One region of the Bacillus sp. z26 genome, then DNA from elsewhere that is predicted to be linked to it. Evidence: a T-box and tRNA genes for the amino acid it is inferred to sense, from the RefSeq annotation. Region 1 holds a T-box; the other holds one or more tRNA genes.

What was found. A T-box is a leader RNA that pairs with one kind of tRNA and senses whether it is charged. The one in region 1 lies ahead of AC4G3K_RS04110 (valine--tRNA ligase), so its partner is inferred to be a tRNA-Val.
Region 2: it has a tRNA-Val gene. The T-box ahead of AC4G3K_RS04110 (valine--tRNA ligase) is inferred to sense a tRNA for this amino acid. The anticodon was not compared.

What each region holds. Positions count from the first base shown of each region.
Region 1 covers NZ_JBZFQM010000001.1:858,558-870,352, reverse strand. Annotated here, with positions in the region: gene ysxE (spore coat protein YsxE) at 1-289, shown strand, start outside; gene AC4G3K_RS04115 (YszA family small membrane protein) at 411-599, opposite strand; T-box leader at 822-1,059, shown strand; gene AC4G3K_RS04110 (valine--tRNA ligase) at 1,127-3,778, shown strand; gene AC4G3K_RS04105 (bifunctional folylpolyglutamate synthase/dihydrofolate synthase) at 3,878-5,188, shown strand; gene AC4G3K_RS04100 (sensor domain-containing diguanylate cyclase) at 5,334-7,055, shown strand; gene AC4G3K_RS04095 (Ig-like domain-containing protein) at 7,432-10,905, shown strand; gene AC4G3K_RS04090 (ankyrin repeat domain-containing protein) at 10,980-11,795, shown strand, end outside.
Region 2 covers NZ_JBZFQM010000002.1:666,580-678,374, reverse strand. Annotated here, with positions in the region: gene AC4G3K_RS08450 (DUF6944 family repetitive protein) at 1-464, opposite strand, end outside; gene AC4G3K_RS08445 (cold-shock protein) at 951-1,151, shown strand; tRNA gene AC4G3K_RS08440 (tRNA-Val) at 1,539-1,611, opposite strand; gene AC4G3K_RS08435 (paeninodin family lasso peptide) at 2,139-2,234, shown strand; gene AC4G3K_RS08430 (aldolase) at 2,310-3,239, shown strand; gene AC4G3K_RS08425 (lasso peptide biosynthesis PqqD family chaperone) at 3,236-3,535, shown strand; gene AC4G3K_RS08420 (lasso peptide biosynthesis B2 protein) at 3,548-4,018, shown strand; gene AC4G3K_RS08415 (nucleotidyltransferase domain-containing protein) at 4,018-5,166, shown strand; gene AC4G3K_RS08410 (ABC transporter ATP-binding protein) at 5,183-6,952, shown strand; gene AC4G3K_RS08405 (YveK family protein) at 7,012-7,722, shown strand; gene AC4G3K_RS08400 (CpsD/CapB family tyrosine-protein kinase) at 7,719-8,363, shown strand; gene AC4G3K_RS08395 (polysaccharide biosynthesis protein) at 8,718-10,544, shown strand; gene AC4G3K_RS08390 (glycosyltransferase family 4 protein) at 10,549-11,703, shown strand; gene AC4G3K_RS08385 (glycosyltransferase family 1 protein) at 11,688-11,795, shown strand, end outside.

The sequences.
Region 1 (11,795 bases):
GTTAAAAACTTACCCGATCCAGGGAGAAGAAATTGTGGAGTGGATTTATCTCTATCTGAAGTATTTCCCTTTCAAGGAAGGAGAAATGCGATTATTTTTATCCTACTTGGCTTATCCGGCCAATTGTATCAAGATGGCTGAACAATATTTGAGAAAAAAAGATAAACAGGATGAGTTACAATTTTGCCGAAAATTCCAAAGGCAGTACTGGTTATTGAAAAATATTGAATATATTATCATGAGGATGGAGCAAATAGAAGAAAGCAAAAAGGCGAAGGATGAAACTTAATTAATATGAGGAAGTTGGAGAAAAAATTTCAGACTATCAATTAACTAAAGCAATAGATAGGACTGTATCAAATAAAACCAGGTAGAACTCACCTGGTCAAAAGTCAACAGATTTAAATAAATTACAAAATATCAAAATGGAAAGCTAAGGCAAGACCAATCAGTAAAAACAACAGGAGTAAATCGAAAGTAGTTGGAAAAAAGAATGTCCGGATACCTTGAAAGACAGCAAATGGTATAGAGAATTGCTGTATCGTATTTCTTGTATTACGAATCCACGGAGGCATATTATATTGTACCTTTTTCCGCATGCGTATTCCCCCTTTATGATAGGGTATAAAATATTGCCCAGACGGGTGACTGTCCATTGGGAATAAATTCAATTGATTCAAAGATTTAATGAAATTCTGCCTGATTAAATGGATTGAATAAAAAATAAAAAAATCGTCAACAATGATTGACGAGTAGATGCATACTTATGTATGATAACAGTATTAAAAATGATTTCCGCTTAAGTGAAATGAGAATATCTTCTAAAAGCTTTGAATGGGAAGAGTATGTGATGAAGACTGTAAGAGAGAGGAATCCACCGGCTGTAAGATTCCTTCAGTATCTGTCATCGCAGAAGGTCGCCCAGGAGCTGTTTCCGTGAACATGTCAACCAGTAGCGGATAACCGGTGAAGAGCCGTTAAAGAAATGAAGTGCCGACGCATTATTTATTTGTGTTGGAACAAAGGTGGTACCGCGAGACATACCGTTTCGTCCTTTTTTATAGAGGATGAAACGGTTTTTTTATTGGGATTTTCACCAAAGTATGAATAAAAAGGAGAATGAAATATGGAGCAACAAACGGATATTGGAATGCCGACCAAATACGATCCGCAGTCAATCGAAAAAGGAAGATACGATTGGTGGTTACAGGGAAAATTCTTTGAAGCGGGACAAGATAAACAAAAAGAACCGTATACGATTGTAATTCCTCCTCCAAATGTAACGGGTAAACTTCATTTGGGCCATGCGTGGGATACAGCGCTTCAGGATATTTTGACAAGAATGAAAAGAATGCAGGGGTATGACGTTTTATGGCTGCCAGGCATGGATCATGCAGGAATTGCAACCCAGGCAAAAGTAGAAGAGAAACTGCGCAATCAAGGAATTTCTCGTTATGATTTAGGACGTGAAAAATTCGTTGACGAAACATGGAAATGGAAAGAAGAATATGCTTCTCATATCCGTGAACAATGGGCAAAAATTGGTTTGGGTCTGGATTATTCACGTGAACGTTTTACTCTTGATGAAGGTCTATCAAAGGCTGTACGTGAAGTTTTCGTTAAACTTTATGAAAAAGGGCTCATTTACCGCGGTGAATATATTATTAACTGGGATCCAAGCACAAAAACTGCAATATCTGATATTGAAGTGATTCATAAAGAAGTTAAAGGTGCTTTTTATCATATGCGCTATCCTCTTGCTGATGGCAGTGGACATATTGAAGTGGCAACGACTCGTCCGGAAACGATGCTTGGCGATACAGCTGTTGCCGTTCATCCAGAAGATGACCGTTACAAGCACTTGATTGGAAAAACAGTTATCCTGCCAATCGTAGGAAGAGAAATTCCGATTGTTGGTGATGATTACGTAGAGATGGATTTTGGTTCCGGTGTTGTAAAAATCACACCAGCACATGATCCTAATGACTTCGAGGTTGGTAATCGTCACAATCTTGAACGAATTCTAGTTATGAATGAAGACGGAACGATGAACGCGAAGGCTGGTAAATATAAAGGTATGGACCGTTTCGATTGCCGTAAGCAAATAGTAAAAGATCTTCAGGATCAGGGAGTATTGTTCAAAATTGAAGAGCATATCCATCAGGTTGGACACTCTGAAAGAAGCGGTGCCGTTGTCGAACCTTACCTATCCACACAATGGTTTGTAAAAATGGGGCCTTTGGCAGAGCGAGCAATTGAATTACAAAATACGGAAGGTAAAGTAGAATTCGTACCGGAACGTTTTGAAAAAACATATCTGAACTGGATGGATAATATCCATGACTGGTGTATTTCCAGACAGCTTTGGTGGGGCCACCGTATTCCGGCATGGTACCATAAAGAAACTGGTGAAGTATACGTAGGCATGGAAGATCCAGCAGATATTGAAAACTGGACGCAGGATACAGATGTATTGGATACATGGTTCAGTTCTGCATTATGGCCGTTTTCGACAATGGGATGGCCTGATACAGATTCAGAGGACTTTAAACGTTATTATCCAACAGCAGCTCTTGTGACTGGATACGATATTATTTTCTTCTGGGTATCAAGAATGATCTTCCAGGGAATTGAATTCACTGGAGAGCGTCCATTTAAAGATGTATTGATACATGGCCTTGTTCGCGATGAGCATGGCAAGAAAATGAGTAAATCACTTGGCAATGGTGTAGATCCAATGGAGGTTATTGAGAAATATGGTGCAGACTCTCTAAGATATTTCTTAACAACTGGAAGCTCACCTGGACAGGACTTGCGTTTTAGCTATGAAAAAGTAGAATCCGTTTGGAATTTTGCCAATAAGATATGGAATGCTTCACGTTTCTGTCTAATGAATATGAATGGCCTTAAATATGAAGAGATTGATTTAACGGGCGAAAAATCTGTCGCTGATAAATGGATTTTAACACGATTAAACGAAACGATTGAAACCGTAACAAGATTGGCTGATAAATACGAATTCGGTGAAGTTGGCCGTGCATTATACAACTTCATTTGGGATGATTTCTGTGATTGGTATATTGAAATGGCGAAGCTCCCTCTTTATGGAGAAGACGAAGCTGCTAAGCTTACAACACGTTCTATTCTTGCATACGTATTGGATCAAACCATGAGATTATTGCATCCGTTTATGCCATTCATTACAGAAGAAATTTGGCAGAACCTTCCTCATGAGGGCGAGTCAATTACAACAGCATCATGGCCTGTAGTAAATCCGGACTTAACGGATGAAAAAGCTTCTGATGAAATGAAATTGCTTGTAGAAATCATTCGCACGGTTCGTAACATCCGTGCTGAAGTAAATACTCCGCTGAGCAAAAAAATCAAGCTTTCTTTGAAAGCTAAAGATGCAGAAACACAGGCTGTTTTAGAAAAGAACAGCAGCTATATTGAACGCTTCTGTAACCCTGAAGAATTAACAATTGGTACAGATATTCCAGTCGATGATAAAGCAATGACAGCTATCGTTACCGGTGTTGAATTAATTCTTCCGTTGCAAGGTCTATTAAATATTGAAGAAGAACAAAAACGTCTTCAAAAAGAACTTGATAAATGGAAAAAAGAAGTTGAACGAATTGAGAAAAAGCTTTCCAATGAAGGTTTTATGAAAAAAGCACCTGAAAAGGTTATAGAAGAAGAAAGAGCTAAACTGGCAGACTATGTTGAAAAACAGGAAGCTGTACAAGCTCGTCTGAAAGATTTAGAAGAATTGGCTTAAAAATTAGACTGCACCCTGTTCGATGCAATTGAACAGGGTGTTTTTGTTAAATCATGTCATACTAATTCATACGGGACAAACAGTGTGGGAGTGAAAAAAATGATACGAAATTATCAACAGGCAGAAGAATTTCTAGCAAGTCGTACAGCAAAACTCGGAATGAATTTTGGACTGGACCGAATGGAAAAGGTCTTGTGTAAGCTATCGAATCCTGAGCGAAGTATACCATGTATACATATTGCAGGCTCCAATGGAAAAGGCTCCACGCTTACCTATCTGAAACATATCTTGAATTCAGAGGGCTACCGGGTCGGTACTTTTACATCTCCCTATCTTGAAAAGTTAAATGAACAAATCATGATTGATGAAGAAATGATCACGGATAATGAATTAGTAGAATTAATGAATTCCATTATTCCCATTTTAAATGAAGCGGAGGAAAATGGAGATTATCTGACTGCTTTTGAAGTAACCACGCTATTAGCTTTTTTGCATTTTAGAAATGAGCAGCCAGACATCCTGATTATTGAAACCGGTCTAGGTGGGCGGCTTGATTCCACTAATGTGATTGAACCGCTTATAGCGATAATAACCAGTATCTCTTTAGAGCATACGAATATTTTGGGGAATTCATTAGGTGAAATTGCAACAGAAAAAGCAGGAATTATCAAGAAAGGTATCTCAGTTATTACAGGTGTCAAAAATGAAGAAGCCCTTGACCCTATAGTAAAAAAGGCAGAAAAAATGAATGCTGTCTTATATGCTTCTGAAAAAGATTTTAAAGTGTTAAATTATTTGCAGCCAATGGATGAGGAAGTTTTTACGGCGGAATGGAAGGGGCACCTGTTGGAAAATCTGCGCATTGGTATGCTTGGGAGCCATCAAGTTGAGAATGCGATGCTTGCTGTCATTAGTTCATTGGTGCTAAGTGAGACGTATGGCTTTCCTGTTCAAGAGGAGAGCATCAGGAAAGGGCTGTCTTCCGCCAAATGGAAAGGGCGTTTTGAGATCGTATCAAACGAACCTCTTATCATTTTAGACGGCGCACATAATGTATCAGGTATAGAGGCCTTACTTTCTACTATTGAAGATCGCTATCCAAAACGTAATGTACATATTTTATTTGCAGCCTTAAAGGATAAAGATTATAAGCAGATGATTCATTTGATTGGACAAAGGGCTGCCAGTATTACCTTTACGGAAATGCCTTTGGAACGAATGAATAAGGCTGAGGAGCTCTTCCAGAATAGCCGGCATCCAGATAAAACTATACAAAAGGATTGGAGAGAGGGGCTGAACAGGATACTAGTTAGAATGGAAGAAGGTGACATGGTGATGGTCACAGGTTCCTTGTATTTCTTAGCGGCTATACGCCCATATATGATAGAAGAATTTAGCCAAAAGTCATAATGAGGTTCCTGCAAAGGTAAAACTTTAATGACAATCCTCCATAAGACCTGTTTATTAAAAAAAATGTGTGACAAATGTCAGAATTTTTGATAATATTTGACATGTAGTACACACTGGATAAAATTACCTGACTGGAGGGGCGGCAATGGTTAATAGACAAAAACGCTTCGTTATTTGGATCCTTTGGCTTTTGTTCGTCCCTGCAGGATTATTTATTTCTTATACGAAGTTCCCCGTAATGGGAAATTTATTTTCAATTGATATTTTTATGTTCCTGTTACTGCTATGCATTATTACCTACTATCCTATTATGATAAATGGTTTACCAATCTTTCTCCTCCAGGGAGTATCTTTGGCTATCTTTCTACAGTACGGATTATTTGTGGAAATTGTCCTTTCTCAAATCGGGGTACTGACAATCCTTTATCGAATAAAAATTAATAAAGAAGAATTTTTCCGCATTCCTATGAATTCCCTGATGTTTTTTATTAATTCAGTAACAAGCAGTTTAATTTACTATTGGCTTGGCGGTCAGCATTCTGGGCTGATTCTATCTGATTTAAGCATATTCTCATTGATTGTCATTCATCAAATCGTATGGTTTCTATCCAATTTTGTATGTGCTTTATTAATAGACCTATTTGTATACGAAACAAAAGTAGCGTTTGTTGCAAAAGATCAGGTGGCAGATATAGTATCCAGTATTATCATTTTTCCGATTGGCTTATTACTGTATTCAACCTATCAGGGATTGGGATTGGTATCCATTATAATTGTCGGAATCCCGCTGGTCAGCCTGGCAATGGTCATGCGATTGTATTATCAGGCTGAAAAAGTAAACGCTGATTTGCAAAAAGCCAGCCAAATTGGTCACAGATTAACAGCCAGATTGGAAATCAAGCAAGTCCTTGATTTATTTCTCAGTGAAGTGACAAGGATTTTCCCGGTGGAGGAAACCTATATATTCGGTGTGGATGAAAAGACGAAAAATCGCCTTCGTATGCGAAGATTTGATAGTAAAATTGAGCCGAGCCAGCCTCATTTAAATGTAATCTCCGCAACGGATAGTTTGATAGGGGAGGTATGGAAATCGAAACAATCCTTATTAATTCACAGCTCTGCATCCTTAAAGAAATATAAAAATCATGGAATGCCGGATTGGGCAGAAAGTATTTTAATTGTTCCTGTTTTAAAGGCTGAGCAGATGGAAGGGATTATTTTACATATTTCCTCGAGGAAAAACTTTTTTGAAAAAAATCAGTTGATGATAGCGGATATTCTTTCTTCATACCTTGCTTCAGCCTACGAAAATGCCAGGCATTATGAGGAAACAAAAACGAAAAGTGAGCGTTGCTCATTAACGAAGCTTTATAACAACTATTTTCTTGAAGATTATTTAAAAGACCAGTTTAATTTATTAAGGGATAAAAAGTTAGATAACTTGACTCTTATTTTAATAGACTTGGATCACTTTAAGTCGATAAATGATTCATATGGACATTTGAGTGGAAATGATGTGCTATGTCAGGTGGCAGATCGTTTATCCTCTCTTGTAAGGCACAAGGGAATTGCTTCCAGATATGGCGGGGAAGAATTTGTACTGGTGCTTCCTGGAGCGGGAGTTGATGAAGGCTATCAATTTGCCGAACTGGCACGACAAAAAATTGGCACAAAGCCATATGAATTAGTATCTGATTTGGGCAGTGATCGCATGAAGGTTCAAGTGAGAGTAACTGCATCAATAGGAGTGTCAACCGCTCCATTAGATGCGGATGATTCTCATTCGTTAATCCGCCATGCAGACCGTGCTATGTATACAGGAGCAAAACAGGCTGGCCGTAACAAGGTGGCGCAGTATAGTAAATAAAAAAGACGTATTCTGCCGAGGATGTAGAATACGTCTTTTTTTTAAGGAAAATGATGAATTTCGTGAGACAATTGTGAGTTTATGTTTTATATATGAAACATTAAATGATATCTATATAGTAAATTGAACTGAATAATTTATCCAAATATTGATCAAATAGAAAAAATTACTATTGTTATATAAAGAATATAGGTCCGCCCATATCTATAAAAACCATTCCGAACTAGGATTATAAACATTGAAGATAAGCATTAAAATATTTTTGAAAAATATACAAAATAATGGTAAAGAATGTATAATAGTAAGTAATAAAATAGGTAAATTGTATGAGTTGGGTAATAGATTCTATTTAAAATACAAGGCAGTGGGTGGTTATATGAAAAGAGGGCTAAGGCTGGCAATCGCTTTTTTTATTTTGTTTTCAACAGTGTTGCAAGCTCCGGTTGTAACGCAAGGGGCAGTTAGCACTCCAAAAATAAGAATTTTGGAGATTTACGACAATGCTAATAATTATCCAACAAAGCTAAAGAATGTTCTAGGGGAAAGTAATTTTGAATATACGACAATGCCAATGAAAAAGTTTGTGGCACTGCGAGAAGAATTGGATGGTAAATATGACATGATTGCGATCATGGAAGGCAAATATTCGGAGACAAAGGCTTCCGGCAGCAACCATGACACAACATCCATTCAGAATGATATTACGAGTTTGAAGCTGCAAGAGGTTATCGACAGTTTTATTATTAAGGGGAAACCGGTTATCCTGGAGAGGGAGACGATTGATTCTCATAAAGGGATAATGGGACGGTTAGATTCTTATCTCAATAGGACCAATGTACTGACCTATAGCCGAAAAGGCAGTGGGTGGGAAAAAAACCTTTTAAATAAAGTTAGTGGATATCTAAATAATAGTAACGCAACCGGTCCGAGATTTTCACTCACCACAAAACCAAGTGAAACAACTGCATATCAGGCTGGTGACAATTTAAGCTTTAAAATTACTGTGCAAAAGCCTGTAAATATTGAATCGAGGGATTTGAAAGCTCGGTTATCGATTGATTCAGATTTTAATGATCAATATAGTACTGATGAGATTGTAAAGGAAATACCAATCACCTCGCAAAATAGTACAATTACGTTTGAATTGCCGAAGGGATATTCAGGAGTCCGCTATTGGAAGCTTGAACTAATCGATAATGGTACGGGATTAAAGGATTATGAAAAAGGGATGATCAAGTTTGTCGACCAAACCGTTGAATTGAAAGTCCTGCAGGTTACCCCGAATGCCAATTATAATAGCAGTTTATTGAAAAGCAGCAACATGAACCAATCCTACTTAGATAAAACGAATGAATATAAAATTAATATTGATGTCACTAATATGGAGACGTTTAACGGTTCAACTGGTCCCCATTCACATACGCAAATTAACGGAAAATACGATATGGTCATTTTTGGATTTGGGGATGAGTATAACAGTACGAACTTAAATGAAAATTCGACCGGATCCTTAGAGACATTTATTAGTTCTGAGCAAAGTATTATGTTTACACATGATACAATTTTTGAAAAAGAAGGCAAAGGCAATAATTCAAATAACCATTGGCTGAATCATTTTAAAGCCATCTCTGGCCAAATAGATCCTAAAACTAATTTAGGGTATGGTGCTCCGCGTACCTCTAATTCTACCGCGATTGTAAATAACGGAATTATGACCAGCTACCCTTATAATATGGAAGAAGAAAGAAGTCAAAAGGGCTCAACGAAAGATATTGCGCTAACACATAATCAGTATTTTACCTTGAATCTTGAAGATTCCAATGTCATTCCGTGGTATAACATCATAAGTGACCGAACATGGTACCAGGATTGGCAGGATTACAATAATCCCCGGGATGTAAATGACAGCTGGAATCATTATTATACGTATTCAAAGGGAAATATCACATATTCAGGTACAGGCCATACAAATACTGGCTTTCCTGATTGGGAACAGAAATTATTTGTCAATACCATGTACAGAGCATTTTTAGGATCAAACCATGCTCCAACGATTAAGGTTATTTCCCCCCATGAGGGTGATCTGATTCCATCCAATCAAACTATTGAATTAGCCTATAACATACAGGATTTTGATTTAAAGGATAAAAAAATTGCGACAAAAGTCTATGTTAATAACAGGCTTGTATTTGAACAAAAAAATGTAAGCAATGGTACGACAATCGTTCAGCAAATTGCTCATGGTTTGCCTGAGGGAGGAAATGCTGCTATCCGAATCGAAGCGATTGATGCTAAAGGGGCCAAGGCTACGAAAGAGGTAACTGTAAAAGTTGTTAAGCTGCAGACGAATTTGCAGGTTAACAGGACTGTTCAAGTATCCAACCCGGTTAAGGTTGGTGTGGATACGGAGATTACCTATACGATTACCCCGCAGGATATAACGGGAGAACTCGCAAAAGCAATTAATGGAACAACTGTTACCTTAACTAATGTTACACTAACTGAAAAACTGCCAGCGGGAATGAATGCCAGCGGGTCTGGTAAAACAAGCGGCACACTTGCTTCAGGATTAACTTATACACAAACTTTAAATAATATCGTCTATGAAAAAGTAGGGACTATTTTTAGAGCGGCACCTGTCACGTTTACGGTTAAAGTAAAACCGACTGTGAAAAAAGAATATATATTAAAGGATTCGACGTTAAGTTATAAGAATGCTCTCAGTAAGGATGAGAAAGTTCAATTTAACCAATTAACGCTTATTGCCGAAAATGGCTTAGAGTCGGTTTCTTTTCCTGATACGTATGAATTAAGTAAAGATGTAGATCAGAATTTTGCACTAGATCTTATATTAAATCCAAGTAATGCAGGGATTAAAAGTATCGAATGGTCGGAAGGGAGTAATGGAGATATTATAAGCATTAACCCTGAGACAGGTGCAGCAAGAGTTTTAAAAGCTGGGAAGACTAAGGTGAAAGTAAAGGTAACAGATGTTTTTGGCAAAATAATCGAGAAAGAGTCAATCGTGACAGTCCGTAACTACGTGAACAATATCAATATGGACGATATGGCCTTAAATGTCGGGGAAACGAAAGGTTTAGCTGTTACGACCGATCCAGCTGAGAGCAGAGACAGCCTTACCTTAACGTTGACTGATCCATCTATTGCTACCATTGATAAAGATAACTTCACTATAACCGGCCAGAAGCAGGGAGAAACCGTGCTAACAGTAATTGGTATTAACAAAGAAGGAGATCGGATTGTCAAGACAGCAAAGATAACAGTAAGTCCTATACTTGTTGAAAGTATTATAATCACCCCAAACCCTCTGCCAATCAATAAATTTGATAAATATCAGCTTGCCTATGAAGTAAGACCAGATAATGCTACCAACAAGAAAATTATCTGGAATTCTTTGAATCCTGATATTGTTCGGGTAGATGAGAATGGCAAAGTGGAAGGAGTGGGTACCGGAAAAGGTATTGTATTAGTATCTTCTGTGGATGGAAATGCTTCAACAGAGGTAACTGTAAATGTCGGGCAGCCTCTTACAGGAATTGCAGTGCCCGATGTAGTCAGTATCGAAAAAGGAGAAACCCGATCTGTAAAGACTTATTTGAATTATTTGCCGTCTGACGCAACAAATGTTACATCTGTAACCTATACGATTGGGGACGATTATTACGTATCTCTTAAATCGGATGGAGTATTTACTGGGAATAGAATCGGTAAAGATGTCATTAAGATTATCGTAACGGATGATAAAGGAAAAGAATATTATGCGAATCTTAATGTGAATGTAATAGCACCTGGCAGCGGAGAAGATGGTAACGGCAATTCGAAATATTAAGAGAGTAGAAAGGCTCACTCTGCATGTCAGAGTGAGTCCATTTCTTTAAGGAAGAGCTCAGGGGAGACAACGATATGAAAAAGAAAATCATCCTATCAGTATCTGCCATTCTGATTATTATTGCTATCGCACTCGGTATTTTTAGCTACACAGAAAAAACCAATGCAAAAGCGAAAAAAGAGAATGAGGAGAAACTAACAGAGGCCATCGCAACTGGTGATGTAAAACAGGTAAAGAATCTGGTATCAGATAAGCATACATCTTTAGAGGCAAATAAAGAGGGAGTGACACCGCTTGATTTGGCCATTATGAATCAGGATTATAAAATCGCCAGTGTACTGCTGGAGCATGGAGCAGATATATCACCCCGTTCGGATAACCCATTATTTGTCACACTTGTCTTTTCTATCGGAGATCCCGATGATAAGGAGGCTCTTAAAGAGGCGTATACTATGTTTCTCGCAGCAATCAAAAATCATAAAGATAAACTGGATGATACAAATAGTAGTGGAAATACAGCCTTGCATATAGCTGCCTTGCGCGGGGTGACGGATATTGTTGATTTATTGATGAAAGAAGGCTTGGATCCGGGCCAGCCTAATCTTGAGGGGGAAACACCTGCCTATATCGCCTCACAGGAGGGGCATACGGAGATTCTTACTCTATTGGAAAAGAAGAATCCTGAATTACTAAGAGTGAAAGATGAGGAAGGGAATACGATTATAGCGGCTGCGGTTATTAATATGCGGGCTGATTTATTGGATAGGTTGGTTGAGATAATGCCGGATTTAATCGATGAACAAAATAATCTTGGCAAGACGGCTCTAATTTATGCCAGTGAATATGGGGAGATTGACCTGGTTAAATCATTGCTTAAAGCAGGGGCTGAT
Region 2 (11,795 bases), on a different contig from region 1:
ACCAACATATTAATTCCAATTGTTTGCAATAGACCTCCGAAGGCATTATATAGATCAACAAGAGTAATGCTTCTTTTCACCGTATACATAAAAGACAAAGCGGTCCCTAATGCTTGTCCTTCATTTCCTAGATTGAATATGGTTTGTTGTGAGTTTGAATCATTAAATGGAAGGATATACCCGGCCACTTCGGCAGACAATCCGCCCGTTTGAATTATATTACCAACCTTATTTAGTGAAAGGCCCCTCTCCATGTCAACCAGTACTGCTGTCGCCGCAAGCTGAAGATTGTAACCAACTAAATTAATATCAGATGAGACCTTATTATTGAGTGATATAGGTGCTGTATTTCCAATGGCAGTTACAATCCTGCCAACAGCTCCTACCCACGTTGCGCCTGTTGTAATCTCTGATTTGTTCTCTATTCGAATCACCAACTTAATTTGTGGTTTTAGTTTAGTCATACAACATTGTATTCAAATCAGAATATTTATGTTCTGTTAAATTAATGGGTATTTTCGTATAGATTGATGCTATTTGTCCTAAAAAAAAGTGAATAACTGTCTTTAGAGGATAACTGTTTGTTGAATAACATCAATATGCCGATTTTTCAGATTTACTTTAACACGAGCAAATCTATTAAAAAGTAAACAACAAATAGAAATAGATCTAAAACTCAATTTCAAGAAATATTTAGGTCTATTGTTCGTATACGAAGAAATGGTATACAAATTAATGTAAAACAAAAACCAACACTTAGAAAGATTAAAACAAGTTGAAGATGAAAGGTAAGAGTCTTATTATTTGCTGTTCTGAAACTTATCTGTTATTCTAAAGAAGAATTATTTTTGTTCGGTTTCAGATTGAGAAGAGATTTTGATTTTCGTCTAAGGTATTTGAGCAAGGATAGTAATACATTGTGTGGACATCCACACTAGGAGGCAACAATTATGGAACAAGGTAAAGTGAAATGGTTTAATGCAGAAAAAGGTTTTGGATTTATCGAACGTGAAGGCGGAGAAGACGTATTCGTACATTTCTCAGCAATCCAAAGCGATGGTTTCAAATCTTTAGACGAAGGTCAAAGTGTAACGTTTGAAGTAGAACAAGGACAACGTGGCCCACAAGCTACAAACGTTCAAAAAGCTTAATAAAAGCTAATGATAGACCCTGCATATGCAGGGTCTATTTTTGTATTTAAATAAATTTGGTCAATAAAAAAGCCCTATTCAATAAATGAATAAAGCTGATGCAACAAATATATGAAACTAGTAAATCAAATGGTAGGCTAAGTATAGCATAGCGTTTGAATAATCCCTAATTTAAAACAGAGATTCGCACTGTAACCGCCATAAATGATTGAAGTTTAAAAAGAGACCATCAAAAAATAATGAGGCAGCATTCCTTTGATGAATGTAAGTAAATAGGTTTCTTATTTCATAAGGAGAATTAACTTTTTAACATTAGGGCATTTACCGTAAAACTGCAAAAAGGCTCAAACCCTTAATATACTTAGGTTTAAGCCTTCTCGAAAAGTATGATCCCGACTGGGTTCGAACCAGCGACCCCCACCCTGTCAAGGTGGTGCTCTCCCAGCTGAGCTACGGAATCAGAATAATATGTAATGGAACAATATTTAATATAAAGGGTTAGACAAATAAAGTCAAGATGAATTTTGGTTGTTGGGTAGGTATTTAATGTGATTTCACTGCTGAAGAAATATAAATCTATCATCCTCATATAGAAACAATTAATAAATTCTTTCCATTCCTTTTACTCCCAATAAAAAGATACCGCACCTAAGCTGAAGGATCATACTGTAAATATCCGGCGCATTTCAATGCGAATTTTGTCAGTTAAAAGGTCTTTTTTGTTTTTTAAAACATTTTTTAAATTTTTTGAAAAATTTGTTTGACAGAATATACTAGAGATGATATTTTTAGGTTATATTAGTTCTCTATAAAGAACTAGTGACTATTTATCTATAAAATAGTTTAAGAAGTTTGAAAGACTGGTTGTAATTTGGATTATCCTTATGAAAATATCGCATAATCCAGTGCAATATTAGAATCATATAGGCTAATTATGCCTGTGTTGTTCTAAATAAAGAACATATATACATATAAGGGGGTGAAGGAATGAAAAAGGAATGGCAAAAACCGAATCTACAGGTTCTTGATGTAAAAATGACTTTTAGTGGTGGAGAGCTTAACGGCGGACATAGAGGAAGCTGATTGTACTGAAAAGAAAAGTGCCCTTATACAAATTTAGCGTATAAGGGCTTTTTTTAAAAAAATGGAGTGATGATGTTGGTTCAGGTATTGAAACAAATGATGTATCAAGCGTTTGGTTTTACAATCTCGAGTGCGATGAAGCTGCCAGAGTTAATTCAGATTGAACAATCAAGCTCTCCATTAGATATCGTCATACAGTATGAACATTTACTAGATGAATGGAACCAGACCTTAGATAAAGAAAAAGGATATTCGGTTAGAGGCAATCGTGTTTTATTTGAAATTGAAGAGGTAGCCGTCTTTGCTGTTGAAGCTGGAAAAACCATCAGCATCTCTCCGCTACTGGGGTCAGATGAAGATGAGATCAGGCTTTATGTATTGGGAACCTGTATGGGAATTATTCTAATGCAGCATCATCTATTTCCATTTCACGGAAGTGCCATCGTGCTTGATGGTGAAGCATATGCCATAGTCGGTGAGTCGGGTGCCGGAAAATCCACGTTGGCTTCGGCCTTTATGGGTCAGGGGTTTAAATTGTTAAGCGATGATGTTATTCCAATTTGTTTTACCGGGGATCGCCCAATGGTCATTCCATCTTATCCATCCCAAAAGCTTTGGCAGGAATCATTGGATCATTTTGGAATGAAATCCTCAGATTATCAACCTTTATATGGAAGGGAAACGAAATTTTCCGTACCGGTACGTGAGGGTTTTCTGCAAAAATCTGTACCGCTTGCCGGTGTTATCGAGCTATTGCCTGTCGATGAGAGTGCTGTTTCCATCACTCCGGTGAAAGGACTGGAACGGCTGCATACCTTGTATAGGCACACATATCGTAATCTTTTTTTAAAACCGCTTGGATTAATGGATTGGCATTTCGCTCGTTCGATTGAATTAAGTAATCAACTGACTATTTATCAGTTAAAACGGCCGATTTCAACATTTTCCGTGTATGAACTAGTTGAAAAAATTACATATATAACAGGGAAGGGGAGGAAAGAATGAGTAGTCAAGTAAAAGCTGTGACAGCCGAGAAGTTTGTTCAAAAGGAAGGTAATATGGTCAGTGATATGGATGGAGAAAAAGTAATGCTAAGTGTCCATAATGGTAAATATTATAATTTGGGTGAAGTCGGCGGACTGATTTGGGAGTTGTTGGAGGAACCTAAATCTATCAAGGAGCTTGTGGATCGATTGAGAGAAGAATATGACGTGAGCCGTGAAGAATGTGAAAGTCAGGTTCATACATTCCTGGAACTGTTAATAAAAGAAGAGTTAATCAATCAAACCATTACATCCTAAGGAGTTTTGTTCATGAATTTCATTCAGAAAGCACGGACCTTGCTCTCTTTAGATGGTAAAACTTTCTTGATGTATTTGGAAGCATATTATTTTTTAGGAGTGGCCCGGATACAAAAGAGCTTGCCCTTCTCCAAGGTTGCCCCAACCCTCGGCAGTAAAATGGAGGAGACACCTCTGTCTTATGTGCCAGCCCATACTGAGATCCTGCAGTCCGTATCTAAAAGTCTGGAAACAATGAGCAGATATACATTTTGGGAAAGTAAATGTCTTGTGATGGCGATTGCAGGAATGAGAATGCTTGAGCGTCGTGGCATTGACAGTACTCTCTATATGGCAACAGCAAGAGATGAGGAAGGTAAGATGAAAGCCCATGCCTGGCTGCGGAGTGGATTATACTTTGTGACTGGGGCAAATGGGAAGGAAAGATATACGGTGGTGGGGACTTTTGCTAAAAGAATGGGCGATCAAAAGGAGGAGAAATAATGGATAAACAGACTTTGCAAACAACTGGTTTTTCCAAAGAGCTGAATCTGATGCTCGCCTTGATCAAAAATGACGGGACTTCCATTCAACAGTTAATGAAGAGTTCGATTAATTGGCATGTATTTCTGGAGGTTGTCAAGCACCACAGACTGTATCCGATTATTTATAAAAAACTAAATGGTGGTTTGGGTGAAGAAATTCCTCAGGAAACGATGGCTCTGCTCCGGAATCTTTATCAGCAAAATACCTTTCAAATGATGAAATTGAGTGCTGAAATGGAACATATATCAAGTATTTTTCAAGAGAGTGAGATTCGTTGTTTATTTCTGAAGGGTCCTGCACTTGCTTTTCAACTATATGGAAACTTATCGATGCGCACTTCCAATGATCTAGATTTATTAATTCCTTTAAAGGACTTTGAAAAGGCAGATGCCATCCTCCTTAAAAGAGGCTATGAAAGGGATGGGTATAAACGATCGGTTTTAGGAGATTGGAAATGGAAAAACCATCATGTGGAATACAAACATCCCAAAACCTTTCAAAAAATAGAGCTTCATTGGAAGCTGCATCCAGGTGGAGCGAAAGAACCGAGTTTTGACCAACTTTGGAACCGGAGGAATATCAGTTCTTTGACCAAAAAACCAATTTATTTACTAGGTACAGAAGATCTTTATTTATTTTTGATGATTCATGGTGCACGTCATGGATGGTTCCGCATACGTTGGTTGCTTGATGTTGCAGATTTGTCTAAGCAAATTCAAGATTGGCAAGTGATAAAAAAGATGCAGCGGAGATATGAGGTAACCCATATCGCTGCCCAGGTGCAATTATTGGCAGAAAAATTAATAGATCAGAAGCTTCCACTCGTCAGTCATGTGACGGTAGGATCGTATCAATTAGCTGAAGATGCCCTCTTTTTAATTATGAATGAGATTGATATCCATGATGATAAACTTTCAAGACGGTTTGCCAAAAACGCCAATGGCTACTATCAATCTATCATGACGAGAAGGCAAAAGGCCTTTCGAATGATTGGAGCTCTTTATCCTTGTATTGATGATGCCAAGACATTGCCATTGCCTAAAGCACTGCATTTCTTATATTTTCCGCTGCGGCCGTTTTTGTGGATGTGGAGGCAGCTCGTTTAGTTGGGGGAGAGCACAGATGAAATCATTATGGATGTTTATCCAGGAATTGCGGACGTATGCAGGTAAAATCCTATATGTGAATTTACTTGGGATGGTACTCGTTAGTTTTATAGAGAGTATCGGCATCCTCCTGCTTATACCGATGATTGAGATGAGCGGTATGATTGACCAGGCGGGTAAGGCTATGCCCTTTAGCGAATGGTTTGCATTTGTTGAAGAGATACCAGTTGCCATTGGGTTAGCTATCATTTTAGTTATCTATGTACTTATAATTACAGGGCAGAACTGGTTTCAAAAGAAATTAACGATTCAGAACAGAATGATTTATGTTGGGTACACCAATCATCTGCGCACAAAAATATATCAATCCTTACTATGGGCAGATTGGTTGTTTTTTTTGAAGAAACGGCGTTCTGACTTATTGAACAGCCTCACCGATGAATTGAACAGAGTGAGTGTGGGTATCAGTCAATTCTTGCTCCTGGCTACTTCAGTCGTTTTCACGATTATTCAAATTGGAATTGCTTTGTGGCTGTCTCCTGAAATTACATTTTTCGTTTTGTGCTGCGGAGGCGTGCTGGCTCTGTTTTCAAGGAGATATATTAAAAAGTCAGAAGCAATAGGGAATCAGACAACGGAAATTGCCCGGTCCTATTATGGATCTATATCGGATCATTTAAATGGTATGAAAGAAATTAAAAGTAATTCATTGGAACACTCGATGAGCAAGTGGTTAAACAATTTCAATGATCAGTATAAACATGAACGTATGCAAAATGCACATGTTCAGGCACAATCGCAATTTTTTTATAAATCTTCCCAAGCTTTATTAGTTGCCCTTTTTATCTATTTATCTCTTAATATGTTTCATTCTGCACCTGAGGAACTGATTGTGATTGTTTTGATTTTTTCAAGATTGTGGCCAAGGTTTACAGCCATCCAGTACAGTATGGAACAAATTGCTTCGGCACTTCCTGCTTTTGATTCATTAACAAACCTATTGGAGGAATGCCAATCATCGAATGAGGCACCGACAGTTCAAGGGAATCATTTTTACTTTAAAGGCGATCTTACTTGCCAAAATGTTTCCTATCGCTATCAGGCAGATTCGGAACGCTATGCTTTGCAAACGATTAATCTTAACATACCGTTTCAATCAACGACGGCCATTGTTGGGAGATCAGGTGCAGGTAAAAGTACGTTAATCGATTTATTGATGGGTCTATTAAAAGCAGATGGAGGCAAGATTTTTATTGGTGGGACTGAGGTGAATGAAGAGAACAGATACTTGTTCAGGCAAAATATCAGTTACGTGCCACAGGATCCTTTCCTATTTAATGGAAGTATTCGAGATAATTTTATGTTAATCTGCCCGGATGCAAAAGAGGGGGATTTGTGGGAAGCGCTGGAATTCGCGGCAGCTGCCCAGTTTGTCCGTAAATTGCCGAATGGCTTGGATACGTTAATCGGAGATCGGGGTGTTCGTCTCTCTGGAGGAGAAAGGCAAAGACTTGTGTTGGCAAGAGCGATACTCAGAAAACCATCTGTGCTTATTTTGGATGAAGCGACAAGTGCTTTGGATCAAGAAAATGAAGCCAAAATCCAAGATGCACTCGATCGATTAAAAGGCAAGATGACAATCATCATTATCGCCCATAGGCTGTCAACCATTCGCAATGCTGATCAAGTGCTTGTTCTCGATGAAGGTCGAATTGTACAAACAGGACGGTACAATCAACTTGCCGCAGAGAAGAAAGGGGTATTTAGCCATCTGCTTGGTTCTTAAACTCTTGGTGAAGTAGTTGGGTGAGGATAAAGTAGCATACAGGAGATTGGGGGGATTGGATGAATCCTGGGAATTCAAAAGAAATTAATGTCAGGGAATGGATTAGGGTCTTAAAGAAGAGGCTATGGATTATCACCATCTTTACCGTTCTTACATTTATTTGTGGTTTATTCTATATCAAATGGTTTACGACACCGCTTTATCAATCTTCTGCAGCAATTATCATCGAAGCAGAAGCTGAATTGAGGAATACACTTCAGGTAATTATTAAGGATTCGAATGTCATGGAGAAGGTAGGTCGTGAACTTGGGCTTTCAATGAGTCCGGAGGATTTGGCTGCGAAGATTACAGTGACGAGCATTGATAATTCACAGGTTGTCAATATTGGCGTAGTTGATTCCGATCCTGAACAGGCAACTGCCATTGCCAATACAACAGCACGAATATTTAAAGAGGAAGTACCTTCCATAATGAACTTTGATAAAGTACATTTTCTTTCAAATGCAAAAGAAGATTTAACTCCCATCAACGAAAACCATACCAAGCTGTTAATTGCTGCAATCGGCCTGGGAGTGATCGTGGGTATTGGAATTGCTTTTCTGCTGGATTCACTTGACCGTTCCATCCGAAGTATTGCAGATATTGAGTCCATAATTGGTATACCGGTTATCGGAAGAGTATCAAAGATTAATCGCGTGAAACGAAGTCCAACAGGTATAAACGGACAAAGAGTCTTGGTGACCCACAGGGGTGAGGAATCTTCATTATGAACAGAAAAATAATGTTTAAATCGGCATGGAAAAAAATATGGCCATTTTCGGTGAAACGAGCGCTTATTTCGGAGGAGTTTAGAGAAATTCAAACAAATATTTATTTTTCAGAGGAGGGGACTGACTCTCGCATTATTTTGGTTACCTCTCCATCAGAAGGAGAAGGTAAAACGACCATTTCTTCTAATCTGGCAATCTCTATGGCATTGGAGGGAGTAAAGGTTTTGCTGATTGATGCGAATTTAGGTAAACCGGCAATCCATTCTTTGTTTAGAATCCGTAATACAATAGGGTTGGCTGATTTATTAATGGGAGAGGCGACATTAGGGCAATCGGTTTATCCTAATTGGTTGGAAACATTAGGTATTTTGACGAGTGGGGGGAAGGTGCCAAAAGCAGGATTGTTAGGCTCTGATGTGATGAAAAAAATTTTACATGAAGCTATTGAACAGTATGACAAGGTCATTATTGATTCAGCCTCAATTTTAGAAGCTACCGATACTAAATTGCTGGCTCATATGTGTGATGGTGTCTTGCTGGTTATTCAAAAGGATCGTACCTCCATAGAAGATGCAACCAATGCTCGTAAAATGCTGGAAATGGCGAAAGCAACGATTATTGGAGGAGTTTTAAATAAATAAGTATTTTTTTTAACCAATTAGTTCTTTATATAGAACAAAATGTGCTTTTAATAGATTTTTATAGTTGTGGTGATGTCTCCTGACCATTATCAATGGAGACACTCGGTCATCTTGTGGGTGAATAGCCTTAGACGCCAGTCGTCAAGGAGGTGATGTGAGGAGGGGTTAGATGCCCTTTTAATTTATATAGTATCCATATTTGTATGGGATGATTTACTCCGCAGCGTGTCCATGAGTAAATTTTTAATAGACACTGATCAATCAATTTTAAATTGTAAAGCCTTTACTTATATGGTAGAGCGGCATATAGGTAAGGGTTTTATGAACTAGTACACGAAGAAGGAGGAGAAAACCATGAGTTATAAACAGCGTTTTTGGATATTCGCTCTAATCGATTCATTTATCATCCTGACAGCTATTCTTTACGGCACATTTTTAGTAAACGCGTATATAACGGTGGAAATGACTTATTTAATAATACTTGCAGTCATGTTAATTATCGTTACTTTGGTTTTTTCAATGGTGTTTAAGTTATATAGAAAAGCATGGGAATATGCGAGTATTGAAGAATGGTTTGTCATTTTCAAAGTGGTTTCCTGTTCTATTGTAACAGTAGCTATCCTTCAATCCATCTTGATGCAGAATGTATTCGTTCGTCTGTTCGTTGCTGTAGGACTATTGAATTTAACGTTCATGGGAGGCGCGCGCTTTTGCTGGCGATTATTCAGGGATTCTGTCTTGAATTCGCGTCAGAAAAAAACGCGGATTTTAATTGTTGGTGCCGGTTCTGCAGGTAGGATGGTTGCCGGTCATTTGCTAAAAAATATCAATTCTCAAATACAGCCGGTCGGGTTTATTGATGATGATCCTGCCAAACAGCATCTGCATATTTTTGGTATTCCGGTTTTAGGAAAAGCGAAAGATATTCAGTCTATCGTAAAAGCATGGGGAGTGGAAGAAATTATATTGGCAATTCCTTCTTTGCCAAAAGCAACCTTATCACAAATTTATCAACTATGTTTAAGTACGAATTGTGTGACGAAAATATTGCCTGGTTTGGATGAAATTTTGTCAGGAAATGCTCCAATCAGTGAGTTTCGAGATGTTAAGGTTGAAGATTTGCTGGGACGGGATCCAGTTCAATTGGATTTGGAAAAGATTGAAGAGACCATCAAAGATCGGGTCGTCCTGATTACTGGTGCAGGAGGGTCAATCGGTTCAGAGATTTGCCGGCAATTAGCCAAATTTGAGCCTAAACAAATGATACTCCTTGGACATGGGGAGACGAGTATTTATCATATTGAAATGGAATTAGCTCATTCAGAAGATATTTCAGATATAGAGATTATTACCGAAATCGCAGATATTCAGGATTTCAATAAGATGATGTATGTGATGGGGAAGTATTTGCCCGATTTCGTTTTCCATGCCGCTGCTCATAAACATGTTCCTTTAATGGAGCGGAATCCAGATGAAGCGGTTAAAAATAATTTAATTGGCACGATGAATGTAGCTAGAGCTGCCAACTGGCATGGGGTCCAAACATTTGTATTGATTTCAAGTGATAAAGCTGTTCATCCGACTAGTGTTATGGGAGCAACGAAACGGTTGGCTGAGATGGTAGTCCAGAATATGAATCATGAAAGTAAAACAAAGTTTGTGGTTGTACGTTTTGGTAATGTACTTGGTTCACGAGGCAGTGTCATTCCATTATTTAAAAAGCAAATCCAGGAAGGGGGACCAGTTACCGTTACGCATCCGGATATGGTTCGTTATTTCATGACAATTCCTGAAGCGTCCCGATTGTGTATTCAGGCAGCTGTTCTTGCGGGTGGCGGTGAAATATTTGTTCTCGATATGGGTGAACCGGTTAGAATAGTCGATTTAGCCAAGAAGCTAATTACGTTATCAGGATACACTCTGGAAGAAATTAAAATTCAATATACAGGCATTCGGACGGGTGAGAAATTAGTAGAAGAATTATTGGATCAGGATGAGATAAATGGAGAGCAAGTGTTTCAACATATTTATATTGGTAGCTCACAGCCAATTGATATGGAAGTAATTGACCTATTTATTCAGGAATATGCGAGGTTTAATGGAGAGCAATTAAAAGAGAGATTATTTATGCTGACAGATTATAAAAGATCTGGGGTTGCCGGATTGGTCATGGGGGGATGAAGGGATGACAAAAACAATTCTTTTTTGCGCCACGGTAGATTATCATTTCAAGGCCTTTCACCAGCCGGTTATGAGATGGTTCAAGGAGCATGGATGGATGGTTCATGTAGCAGCCAGTGGGGATCTTACTCTTCCTTATGTGGATAAAAAGTATACCATTCCTGTTCATCGGTCTCCTTTCCATTTCCAAAATCGCGCAGCTTATCTTGAACTAGCATCCATTATTGACCAGGAAAATTACGAAATCATTCACTGCCATACACCTATGGGTGGTTTACTTGCCCGGCTGGCAGCCAGAAAAGCGAGGAAAAAAGGAACCCATGTACTCTATACCGTACATGGGTTTCATTTTTATAAACACGCTCCTTATTTAAATTGGCTGGTCTACTATCCGATTGAAAAATGGCTTGCCAATTATACAGATTGTCTGATTACGATTAATGATGAGGATTATGGACTGTTGCAAGAGCATACATTTAATGCTGGGAGAATCGAGAAAATTAATGGAGTCGGTGTCGATATAGAAAAATTTAAACCGATCCCTCAGGTGGAAAAATTAGATAGAAGACAGAATTTCGGTTATTCGGAGGAAGATTATCTCCTGTTTTATGCGGCCGAATTCAATCGAAATAAAAATCACCAGTTTCTGATTCATACGGTTGCCCATTTAATAGAACGCATTCCGAATATAAAGCTCCTGCTTGCAGGTGAAGGAGAGTTGCAGGAAGACTGCCGAAATCTGACAAAACGGTTGGGGATATCTACTCAAGTGGAGTTCCTGGGTTTCAGGAATGATATTGATAGCCTTTTGCCAATTTGTAATGTTGTGGTCTCAGCCAGCCAGCGTGAAGGGCTGCCAGTTAATGTAATGGAAGGGATGGCTTGCGGGTTGCCAGTGATTGCTACACGGAACCGGGGTCATAATGAACTGATTCAAGACTGCCAAAACGGCTGGATTGTGGAACAAAATGATATGGAGAGTATGGTAAATAAACTGGCAGTGCTTTATATGGATCCTGCCATGGAATCTAAAATGGGTGCTTATGGAAGAGAAATTATGGAAAGTTCGTACAGTGTTGGCAGAGTGTTGCAGCAAGTGAGCCGAATCTATCAAAAATATATGAATGAAATGGAGGAAGAAGCGTGGACAGCCCAATAAGAGTTTTGCATGCAGTAGTGAATATGAATCGCGGGGGTGCGGAGACATTTATTATGAATTTGTATAGAAATGTCGATCGAAGCCGTATTCAA